DNA from 2 places in the Priestia sp. JV24 genome. Region 2 is predicted to be linked to the other one. Evidence: riboswitches for the same ligand, from Rfam matches in the RefSeq annotation. Region 2 holds a riboswitch; the other holds the start of a gene.
What was found. A riboswitch is a leader RNA that binds a small molecule or an ion and turns the genes downstream of it on or off. The one in region 2 is predicted to bind preQ1.

Region 1 (3,488 bases), on a different contig from region 2:
CGATATATGAAATAAATAGGATGGCATAGTTATAAATCTTCTATTCTTGGACATACTTATACTACTAATCTAAAAAGGGATGTGGATGAAAATGAAGGTGGTTATCGGATTAAGTGTATTTACGGTCGTTACAGGAGCAATTGCGTTAGGGTCGGTTTACTTTTTAGCAGGTATCTTTTCATTTTTCTTAACGGTTTTTTCATAAAAAAATCCACCAAGAGGTGGATTTTTTATTTAGCAGCGGCTTTTGTTTCATGAGGCGAATTGCCGATAAATCCAAATTTCCCGCCGACAACTTCTTTTACTTCGTGGATGACAATAAAAGAATTCGGGTCAATTTGCTGGATTTTCTTTTTAATTTTTAATAGCTCGTTCTTTTTAATAACAACGTAAATAATACGTTTATCTTTGTTGGCGTAGTAGCCGTATCCGTAAAAGATGGTGGCTGCATTTCCAAATTCACTGGTGATGACTTGCGCTATGTCTTTGTATTGATCGGACATAATCGTCATTGCTTTTTTGTTGTGGAAACCTTCGATAACGACATCTACGATTTTGGCACAAAGATAGACGAATATAAAAGTATAGAGCATGTTATTGACGCCAATAGCGAAAACCGATGCTAAAATAATTACACTGTCCATGTAGAACATGCTTTTAGAGATATTATAGCCTTTTGTGTAGTTTAATAAATAAGCCAAAAGAGTTGTTCCACCAGTCGATCCATCCGCTATAAAAATGAGAGCCAGTCCTGTTCCCATTAGTAAGGCGCCGAATACAATTCCTAAAATCATGTCATGAACGTGAAAAGGAATATAGCTGACTAGACCGAGGAAAACGGATGTCATGACGGCTCCTAGAATCGTATAAAGAATCGTTTTTTTGGTTAGAAATTTATAGGCTAAGGCAATAAATATAAGGTTTACAAGAAATGTGCTGATACTTGTAGGGATATGAAATAAATAATATAAAACAAGGGCAATACCAACCGTACTTCCGTCACCTAATTTATTTGGAATGACGAAAAAATCAATGGATGCAGCAACTAAAAGTGCGCCAACAATAATTAAGATAATGTCTTTATAGATTGTTTTCAATATGCAAACCTCCTTGATTATTAGGATATTTTCATGTGGAATCTTGTTTTTACTAGTGTTTCATAAATGATAAAATAAAAAACGTCTTAGAAATTGTCTAGTTATAAAACTGATCAACTTCTAAGACGAAGAATTACGATACGTGTATAGGTCTTAATCCGGCTTTTCTATGCTTCGATGTCACCGATTATATAAACCTCTGACCGCTATGTCAACGCTGTGAGAGATGTTCAACTTTTCAAAAAATAGAAGGCGGTTTCCTACATAAAAAAAAAGAATCCTTTGCGATGGTGCAAAGGATTTTCAAATTTATTGGAATAGGGGGAATACGTTATTAGGATTACCATTTTCATAAATTAATATACCTTAATTTTTCAAAAAAATTTATTTGTTAATGACGATTGAAAGTTTGTAATTCACATGCTGATTTAGCTCTGTCAAAAAATCATTTAGTTCTTCATTTGAATGAAATTTGCATTCTAATAAGTAGCAGCCATCGCCGCTGATTTTAAAGTTGTTGATAACGTGCTCCTGCTGACTTTCTAAAAATGTAAGGTAGGGGTGGTGATGAATGCTCTGCGTATAGATATTTAAAAATGCATGGATGATGTAGCCGAGTTTTCGTTCATCAATGTTAATTGTATAGCCTTTGATCATGCCTTCATCTTCTAACTTTAATACTCTAGCAGAAGCGGCTTGTCCGGTTAAATGCACTTTTTCTCCTAATTCTTTCATCTTTATACGTCCATTTTTTGATAGCTCTTCTAGTATGCGTTTATCTGTATTATCTAACATCGCTACAAATCCTTTCGTATTTCAAATCAAAAGGGTTAACTACTTGATGTCACCTATGTATACTGATACGTCTTCTATTTTATACTAAAGAAAAGTAAGAAAAAAGAGCCGTCAATATGTAAGATATAGAAACCCGCAGTAGTTTGTAAACAGCTAGATTGACGAAAGCTTAAGCTTGCTGTATGATTCTTTGAGTGTTTACGTGGTTCGTAACCATCCCACGTTAAAAAACTAAGGAGAGAATAGTAAGATGAATATAAGAACACTTTGCGTTAACGGTCTTTTAGCTGCTATGTATATTGCTGTCAGTATGTTAATCCAGCCGTTTGGCTTCACCAATATCCAATTTCGTATATCGGAAATGTTCAATCACTTAATTGTGTTTAATAAAAAGTACGTGTATGGCATTGTGCTAGGAGTATTTCTGACGAATTTGTTTTTTTCACCAATGGTCGCTTATGATCTGGTGTTTGGGGTAGGACAATCCGTGCTATCATTACTCATTACCATTTTTTCTATGCGCTACATTAAAAATATGTGGGCTCGTATGCTTGTTAATACACTTGTATTTACGTTCACGATGTTTATTATTGCGTTTGAACTGCACTTAGCATTTGATTTACCATTTTTCTTTACATGGTTAACAACGGCTGTTGGTGAGTTCATTGTCATGCTTGTTGGAGCACCAATTATGGCTGCAATTAATAAACGCGTACAATTTAATAAGCTAGTTGGATAAAAAAGATGGGGCTGTGATAAATCTCACAGCCCCATCTTTTTTTCTTTGTTATTCTATAAGTGTAGTGATAAATAAACCCCTTATTATTGAAGAGCTTTTCACGCATGGACAAATTACCCATATCTAGCATGTGAAAAGAGCAGGTCGCGTTTGCGATCTGCTCTTTTTGCGTAAGGCAATAGGAAGTATTCGGTTAGATTATTTTGAAAGAAGGAGTGACAAATCTCACAGCGCATTCTTTTTTCTTTTGTTACGATATACATATAGTTGGCAAACTCCTTATCGAAAATTTTTTCGCACAACAACACATTACCTATGCGTAGCAATTAAAAAAGCAGACCGATGACGGTTTGCTTTTTTAATTATATTTTACCATTAAATAACTTTTTGGTTATAATTGTAAAATAACCTTTGTTACTAGAGAGAGGATTCTTTTTTGAATAGAAAGTTAGGAATTCTTGTTTTATTAGCTTTAGCCATCTTATTTGCCGGGTGTTCAAAAGAAGAAGACAACGTTCCTTTAAGAGAACTAGAAAAGATAAGTATTAACGTAATCAAAGAACAAAAAATGAAGCAAGGAATTTCATATGAAATGGAATTAGTAAACAAGAGCGATTTGACCATCAAACAAAATAATGTATTTTTATCCTATCCTTTAAAAATGAAAAACGGTTATTCTGATAATAAATTTAAGGTGTTAGCAGAAGGAAATAAATTAAATATCAAGCCAAAACAAAAGGTGAAGTTAACGGCATTTCTTCCTTACAAAGGAACTAATAAAGAAGCGTTAGGTATTGATGAGCCTGACGTAAAGTGCATAGGGTATTGGAATAAGCTTGATGATTACCATCAATTTT
Region 2 (7,978 bases):
GTGCTGCCGTTGAAGGTTCCGTTGTTTCAGCAGCCAGCACTTTTGTCTTACTCGGAATCGCTAATGTTTCACCAATATAAATCATATCTCCTTGACGATTGTTTAATTTTTTAATATCGTCAATTGTTACACTATATCTTTTACCTAACTTCCAAAGACTATCGCCTTTGACTACTTTATAATTAGTTGCAGCCGTAGCTGTTGCATTAAAACCTATAAATGAAAGAGTAGCTAAACAAGCTACTACCATTGATTTCATATAACTATGTTTCATAGGTAATACCTCCTGAAATTTCGTATGGTATTACTCTATCATAGCTATATAGGGGTTTCACCGAACGATTCAATTACATTTCTTTAAGTTTGATGAACAAAATTACGTTCGGAACACAATTATGACATTGTACCTTGTTTTTTGTCATAATCACGGTAATTTTTCTAAAATGCAGGTATATTTTCCCGATTTATTTCAGTTTAATCAGAAATTTCTTCATTCGTTTTTCCCTTATAATTCTTATGATAAACATTTAAATTCATCTACTTTTACACAAAAAAGCTGAATGTTGTAATCAACATTCAGCTCTTTTTAATCTTCGATCTCAATTTCTACAACATCATAGAAATCAATCACTAACTTAGCACCCGTATCATCCATAAACGTAAAGACGTCTTGATCATCTGATAAATGTATTACGTATCCGGTCAACTGCTGTTCACTGTTGTCGTAAACAGTAGTAATTAGAATTTTTTTATGATCTACATATGCTTCTTCTAATAACGAATGGAGGTCATAGTCCCCGTCATCTTCGGGCCGGTTCGTTAACAGCATCCCATAAGTCGTCATTCCATTTTTATCTTTCCATATATGATCTGCAAAATAAAAAGGTGCTGTACTTTTTCGAAACTCATCCATAATATCCCTCCTATAACTAAACACGTTTATTCGTTCTTACCGTACGTTACTAAATAAACGCACAAGCACTTGTAACAGTATATTCTCTACTGTACAGGCTCATACATTCATTATATAAGGCATAATCAAATAATGCCATCATTTCGTTTAGCTCCTAGGAATTTCTAGATACGTATAGGTGAAATCTCCACCGCGTCCAGCTATTCCACGAAAATGTTTGAAATCAGGGCGATTTACTAAAAAAGGGCGAAAAGCAAGAAAGTCTTCTTTTTTAACTTTAATTTCGGTTACTTTTCCTTCACTTAACTCATTCAACATGTTTATTGCTGTTTGTTCATCCATTCAGTTTCACCTCGCTTTTAACTGTTCAGCCAATTTTGCAGAGATGCAAATTGAGCTTCTGCTTCTTTATATCCTTGGTTGTAAAGAGCGTCGAGACGCTCACGATTCTTCTCAATTCTCCCTACTACAAGAGGGGTTTGCGGACGAATCACAAAGATATTCCCCTGTCTTTCCTGTTCTTCAATATATGACAATGTTTCATTATACAATTTATAGCGGTTCTCAAGCGCACGAGTCAGCCCATCATAATGACGATATTTGCGCTTCAATAACCAAAGCATATTTGATTTCTTTTTTCGATATCCTTCGTTTCGCGTTAGCACAACAATATTTTTTCTATATCCATCCTGCACTGCTTTTTTGATTGGAATCGGATCACTAATTCCTCCGTCTAACAGCTCTTTTCCTTTATATGTAACGACAGGTGCTAAAAATGGAAGGGAACTAGAAGCGCGAACCGCTGTCAAAATGTCCCGGTCATATTCATCAAAATAAACGGGTTCTCCCGTCACACAGTCCGTTGCTCCTACTACAAGCTTCTCTGTACGCTCAGCAAATGCCTCAAAGTCAAATGGAAGAAGCTGATTAGGAATTTCATCAAAAACGAAATCCATTCCAAATATCTCTTTTGTTTTAAAATAATTTTTCCACGACAAGTAGCGAGGATCCTCTAAAAAATCTAAATTAGCTTTGCGACTTCTTCCTATTTGTCTAGATAAATAAGAAGTGGCATGACAAGCGCCGGCTGAAACGCCAATTACATACGGAAGGTACAGATTTCTTTCCATAAAGTAATCTAAAACTCCAGTTGTATAAAGGCCTCTCATACCGCCTCCTTCGAGCACGAGTCCAGTATCTTTCAATTTCTACACCTTCTAATTCTTATAATTTATGACAAGATTATACCTCGTTTATTATAACGAAAGATGAACAAAGATGGAACTGTCCTGCTTCTCTCTTTCGTTAAAGCTATCAATTCCTTTTATTTCTCAGCACATTTTACTTGTTTTTTCAATTTTATTTTATATTTTTTCAAAAAACCCTTTACTAATTCCCAGTTTTAAGGCAAAATTGTAAAAAAGAAAACGCTAACTAGTTTTACTATTTTTAAAATTAAAATTATTGAAAAAATTTATAATGAACTAATTTAAAACAAAGGAGCGATGAATCATGAAAATAGCAGAGGTAGGAAACTTGATAGAATTTAAAAATGGCTTACAGGGCATTGTCGAAAAAGTAAATGAAAACTCCGTGATTGTAGATTTGACTTACATGACAAACTACCGCGATTTAGACTTAGAACAGCGAACTGTTGTCAACCATAAAAACTACATCATCATTAATCCAGCTATGTAAAGGAAAAAAGCAGCCGGACAGCAAAAGCGGTTGCTTTTTTATTGATTTTGAAAGAATTGATTCTTTTGTTCTTCTGTAATAATCCCCAGCTTATACATGAGGTAAATATACTGTTGCACCTTAACATCCTTCGAACTTTTTTTCACTGTATTCCCTCTTTTCTAAAATGTTTCTTTATACAATAATATATGGTTGAGATAAAAAAAGTTTCCTTAAAGAAACAAAAACAGGCCCCATTTTTCTTGAAAGGGGCTTATTTTCGTGTGACAATAACAACAAGCTACTACTAACTTCTTACCGAAAGGAATTACTAGCATGTTTGATACTGTATTGTTTATCGTTGCTCTTATTGTCATTCTTTTTTTCATCGTGCAGTTCGTTTTTAAACGCAAACAAACTTCAAATAAAAAAACATCCGTTGAACCCATGAATTATGCCGAAGAAGATTCTAACTCCTACACAAGCTGGAGTGAAACTGCTTCTAACCACGATCATGATGGCGATGGAGATAGCGGTGGAGATGGAGATGCGGATGGTGACGGAAGATAGAAAAAAGCCCCTTCTTATGAAGAGGCTTTTCTTTATTTTGATAATACTCGCTTGCCGTTGGTAAACGAATAATAGCATTCACCTGTATAAATGTCTTGGCTTTCATGTACATGAACCCCACATTTATCTTCAAGAGCAGCTTTCATCATCGATTTGGCTACGTTATACGCTTTAATTGGACGATACTTTCTCCACTTTCCTACAAGGCAAAATGAACACGACTTTAACGTGTATCCCCCAATCTTTTCAAATAGGCGAAACTCTTGGCGCTTGCCTAATAATAACGATGGGCGGAAAAAGTGAGTAGAACGGATATACAAGCTTGCGATATCTTCTTCTACTTGCCCCTTTACTTTACTGTAAAAGAATGGCGAACGAAGATCAGCACCAATTGCTGTGATCGTTAAAAAGTTTTTGCAGCGATATTTTTCTGCACATTTAGCCGCTTTTAAAGGAAATTCGTAGTCCACTCTAATGAATTTCGCTTTTGTTTTTGCTTTTTTCTTTGTCGTGCCTAAACAGCAATATACATCATCAACTGCAAAGCATTCTTCATGCTTATCAAGCTCTGAAAAATCAATTTCAAGCTGACGTAGCTTTGTGTGTTCGATTGGTAGCTTTTTTCGAACAAACACTGTCACATGGTTATATAAGCTGTTGCTTAATAACATTTTTAAAAGTTCTTGACCAACAAGTCCGCTTGCACCTAATACTAATGCTGATCTCTGTGACATTCTTTCACCTTCTCACCTGTTGTTTTTGCAATGGAAAACAGGTTGCATACACAACCTGTTTGTTCGAATTAACGATTATCAATTGTTTCTGGGTATAAATCATGATTCATCAGGCGATAATTAGCCATTTCTTCATACTTTGTACCGGGACGGCCATAGTTTGTATATGGATCAATTGAAATCCCGCCGCGTGGTGTGAATTTTCCCCATACTTCAATATATCTTGGATTCATCAGTTTAATTAAGTCATTCATAATAATGTTCATACAGTCTTCATGGAAATCTCCATGGTTACGGAAGCTGAACAAATAAAGCTTTAACGACTTGCTTTCTACCATTTTCTCATCTGGAATGTAACTAATATAAATGGTTGCGAAATCCGGCTGACCTGTTTTTGGACATAAGCTCGTAAATTCCGGACAGTTGAATTTCACAAAATAATCACGATTTGGGTGTTTGTTATCAAATGCTTCTAGAATCTCTGGTGCATATTCAAACAAATAGTTTGTTCCTTGATTTCCAAGGAGTGATACACCTTCTAATTCTTCATCTTTTCGACCGCTCATTTGTATTTCCTCTCTTTCTACGATTGTCATTCTAACAGCGTTTTTTTATTTTGTATATATCTGTTTTTATTTTTCTTTGTAAATTTTTTGCTATGCGCTTACACGCCTCGTTTATTTCCCCAAACAAGGGCGTGAACCTGCGGCAGAACTCTTACATCGTTCATGTTTTTAGCTGCCACTGCCTTATCGATTAACCATTCATACTTTTTAAGCAATTCTTGTGTTAACGACGCATTATCGATTGTCGTTAAGTCCTCGTTTCCTACTTGAACAAAAAATGGAACCTCAGGATAACGTTCATGAACAGACGCTGCATACTCAAAGTCCTCATCATTAAATACAACGACTTTTATGCTTATGTGCGCCATGCGTTTTTCCTTTATTAATGTTTCTATAATATCGTCTAATACGGCGAAATTTGTTTTCATTAATGAACTTGGAGGCTTAGGAGAAATCGTTAAATCATCGATCTTTAGGAACCAATCCTGATAACGGCTTCCCTGTGTTTCAAGAGCTGCTTTTACCCCATGACTGTGCAAAAGCTCTACAAGTGAACCAATTGCCTTGATAAGCGCAGGGTTTCCTCCAGAAATGGTGACGTGATCAAAGCACTCTCCTCCAATTTCTTTTAGCTCCGTCCAAATTTGTTCTGCTGTTAGCTGACGAATATCGTTTTTAGCAGATCCATCCCACGTAAAAGCTGAATCACACCAGCTGCAGGAATAATCACAGCCCGCGGTACGAACAAACATCGTCTTACGTCCTACAACCATTCCTTCCCCTTGAATCGTTGGTCCGAATATTTCAAGTACTGGAATTGTATTAGCCACGTTTTTTCACCTTCTTTGGGCGGTAAACTACGTAACTTGTCGGCGTTTCCCGCACGAATACTTGTACGCAAGAAGGCTTATTTGGTAGTGTGTCTAGATATTCTTGAACCAACTCATAAATTTTACGAGCAACAACTTCAGTTGTAGGAAAATCATTTGGATTTTCTTCGTTAAAGATAGAATGATCGTTCAATAATGTATGATCAAATTGACCAGAAACAATTTTTTTCAATAGCGCAAAGTTTACTAAAAAGCCCGCTTCGTCTAATGTATCTCCGGCAACAGTTAGATTTACGAAATACGTATGTCCATGGACTTGACGGCATTTTCCTGCTTCTGTGTGAGGAACAAAATGTGCCGCAGCAAACTGCATATCTTTGTTCAGTTCGTATTGATAGTCATGAAATACTTGAGGATACATTTGTTGCAGCATTATTCCTCTCCCCCTTCTTTTGTTTGCATGTATTGATCTAACCCGCGTTTTCGCAATTGACATGCGGGACATTCGCCGCATCCATCAGCAACAATACCGTTGTAGCATGTTAATGTTTTTTCACGCACATACTCAAGCGCCCCTAGCTCATCCGCTAACGCCCACGTTTCTGCTTTATCAATCCACATAAGAGGCGTATGAATCACAAATTCAAAGTCCATTGATAAATTAAGCGTGACGTTTAACGATTTTACAAATACATCTCGACAGTCTGGATATCCCGAAAAATCAGTTTCACAAACGCCTGTTACGATATGACGGCCTCCGCTGTTTTTAGCCAGTACGGCTGCAAATGATAAAAATAACAGATTGCGGCCATCCACAAATGTGGTAGGCAACTCTCCTTCTTTTTGCTCGATCTCAATATCATCTCGCGTTAAGGCATTTGGTGCTAATTGATTTAAAAGTGACATATCTAGTACGGTGTGCTTCACACCTAAATCAGCTGCAATAGCTTTTGCTACCTCTATCTCTTGACTATGACGCTGACCATATTGAAAAGTAACCGTTTCTACTTCTTTAAAGTTTTTCAAAGCCCAAAATAGACATGTTGTACTATCTTGACCTCCGCTAAATACAACAATAGCTTTTTCATTTTTTATCATTATTGTTCGTCTCCTTTTTGATTGAAATCAAAAGAAGAAGAAACTTTATTGAACCGTTCGTTCCCTTTGTGACTAATTTTATAACACAAAAAAGAGACTGCTCTTTTCCAGCAATCTCCCTAAAAAGCAACTAAGATACACGTCCTCGCCAGCATACACATCAAAAAGACGCGTTGATAGAAAAGCACGTGAAAGAAGACACGCTAAAACCGTGTCTTTTGTCATCAACGATGATCTTAGTTTTTTATAGAGGGAGTTTTCGAACCTCTCCCGTACATATACAAACGTGCACGGCGTTTCTTCTTGAATTGTCATCGTATTATACCACATGCGTATAAATAATGCTATGTTTGTTGGCTTCTATCGCCTTTAGCTGCCTTATTTTTCTTTATATAAGAAAGAGCAATAAATAACGCCGGAAAACAGACGCTTAGTACAAATAAATAAAACGGCCAGTAATATTTTTCAAAATAATTGAAGTACGCTGTGTTGGGAATAATGTAATACGCCACGCCTGTAATAATTAGACCTAAAGGAAAGCTTAAAAAATTGCGCACCCGTAAATTACACAATTGGACGATACTTAACTAAATGGCATAGAACACAATGACAACTTTAAAAAAAATAGATAACATCCAAAATAGTGTTCAACTTCGTCTTTATTTACTAATCCGTCGATGTAAGCAACACCTAAAGTGAATTTTTCTTCAATCGAAATTCGAAACTCTCGTACAACTAAATCCGTGCTCTGTCCCAGTGCTTTTTTCATGCGGGATAAATTATCTCCCACCCTCTCAGATAATTTCTGCTCTTCCTGTGTAGAAGAAGCACTAGTATCCTTAGTGTCCTTAGTGTCCTTCGATTCATCAGCTTTTTCTTTCCGCTTTTTGGATTTATTCGTTAACTCAGATAGTTTTTTTATACGCATTGTTCATCCTCCACTACATTGAACGAAAAGAAACGGAATTTCTTCTTTTTAGTCTCTATAGTTTTTGTATGAAAAGGAAATTTATACTTGAAGCCATTTTAATAATCTTTATTTTTGACATCATTTGTGCATTTCTATAGGATAGTAATGGATAATTCTTTGTTATTATGAAGAATGTTTATGCGGAACATTGAAAGGAGTCTATACATGGCACAATCACTTAAAGGCAAAGTAGCTCTTATTACAGGAGCAGGAAAAGGCATCGGTCGTTCAACTGCGATTGAATTAGCAAAAGAAGGCGTAAATATCGGTTTAATTGCTCGTACAGAGGCAGATTTAAAGGCTGTTGCTTCTGAACTAGAAGCATTTGATGTACAAGTTGCTTATGCAACAGCAGATGTTTCTTCTATGGAAGAAGTAAATGCAGCAGTTGAGCATCTACATACAAAATTAGGGGCAACAGATATCTTAATCAACAATGCAGGAATCGGTAAATTCGGAAGCTTTTTAGAGCTAGACCCAGCTGAGTGGAAACAAATCATTGATGTGAATTTAATGGGCGTTTACTACGTAACGCGCGCCGTTCTACCTCAATTAATCGAAAAAAATGGTGGAGACATTATCAATATTTCATCCACTGCTGGTCAAAAAGGTGCTCCCGT

Region 1: it holds a riboswitch for preQ1, as region 2 does, so the genes downstream of both, OK414_RS02370 (QueT transporter family protein) here and queC (7-cyano-7-deazaguanine synthase QueC) in region 2, are expected to answer to the same signal.

What each region holds. Positions count from the first base shown of each region.
Region 1 is NZ_JAPCIN010000009.1:25,883-29,370, forward strand. Features, by position in the region: gene OK414_RS02360 (YitT family protein) at 231-1,097, opposite strand; gene OK414_RS02365 (Lrp/AsnC family transcriptional regulator) at 1,482-1,892, opposite strand; PreQ1 riboswitch class I at 2,089-2,133, shown strand; gene OK414_RS02370 (QueT transporter family protein) at 2,143-2,631, shown strand; gene OK414_RS02375 (hypothetical protein) at 3,068-3,488, shown strand, end outside.
Region 2 is NZ_JAPCIN010000012.1:110,343-118,320, reverse strand. Features, by position in the region: gene OK414_RS06290 (cell wall hydrolase) at 1-274, opposite strand, end outside; gene OK414_RS06285 (hypothetical protein) at 587-913, opposite strand; gene OK414_RS06280 (hypothetical protein) at 1,061-1,255, opposite strand; gene OK414_RS06275 (patatin family protein) at 1,273-2,118, opposite strand; gene OK414_RS06270 (YkvS family protein) at 2,426-2,611, shown strand; gene OK414_RS06265 (hypothetical protein) at 2,927-3,160, shown strand; gene OK414_RS06260 (NAD(P)H-binding protein) at 3,193-3,894, opposite strand; gene queF (preQ(1) synthase) at 3,963-4,460, opposite strand; gene queE (7-carboxy-7-deazaguanine synthase QueE) at 4,559-5,290, opposite strand; gene queD (6-carboxytetrahydropterin synthase QueD) at 5,283-5,723, opposite strand; gene queC (7-cyano-7-deazaguanine synthase QueC) at 5,723-6,388, opposite strand; PreQ1 riboswitch class I at 6,619-6,662, opposite strand; gene OK414_RS06235 (hypothetical protein) at 6,972-7,316, opposite strand; gene OK414_RS06230 (3-ketoacyl-ACP reductase) at 7,524-7,978, shown strand, end outside.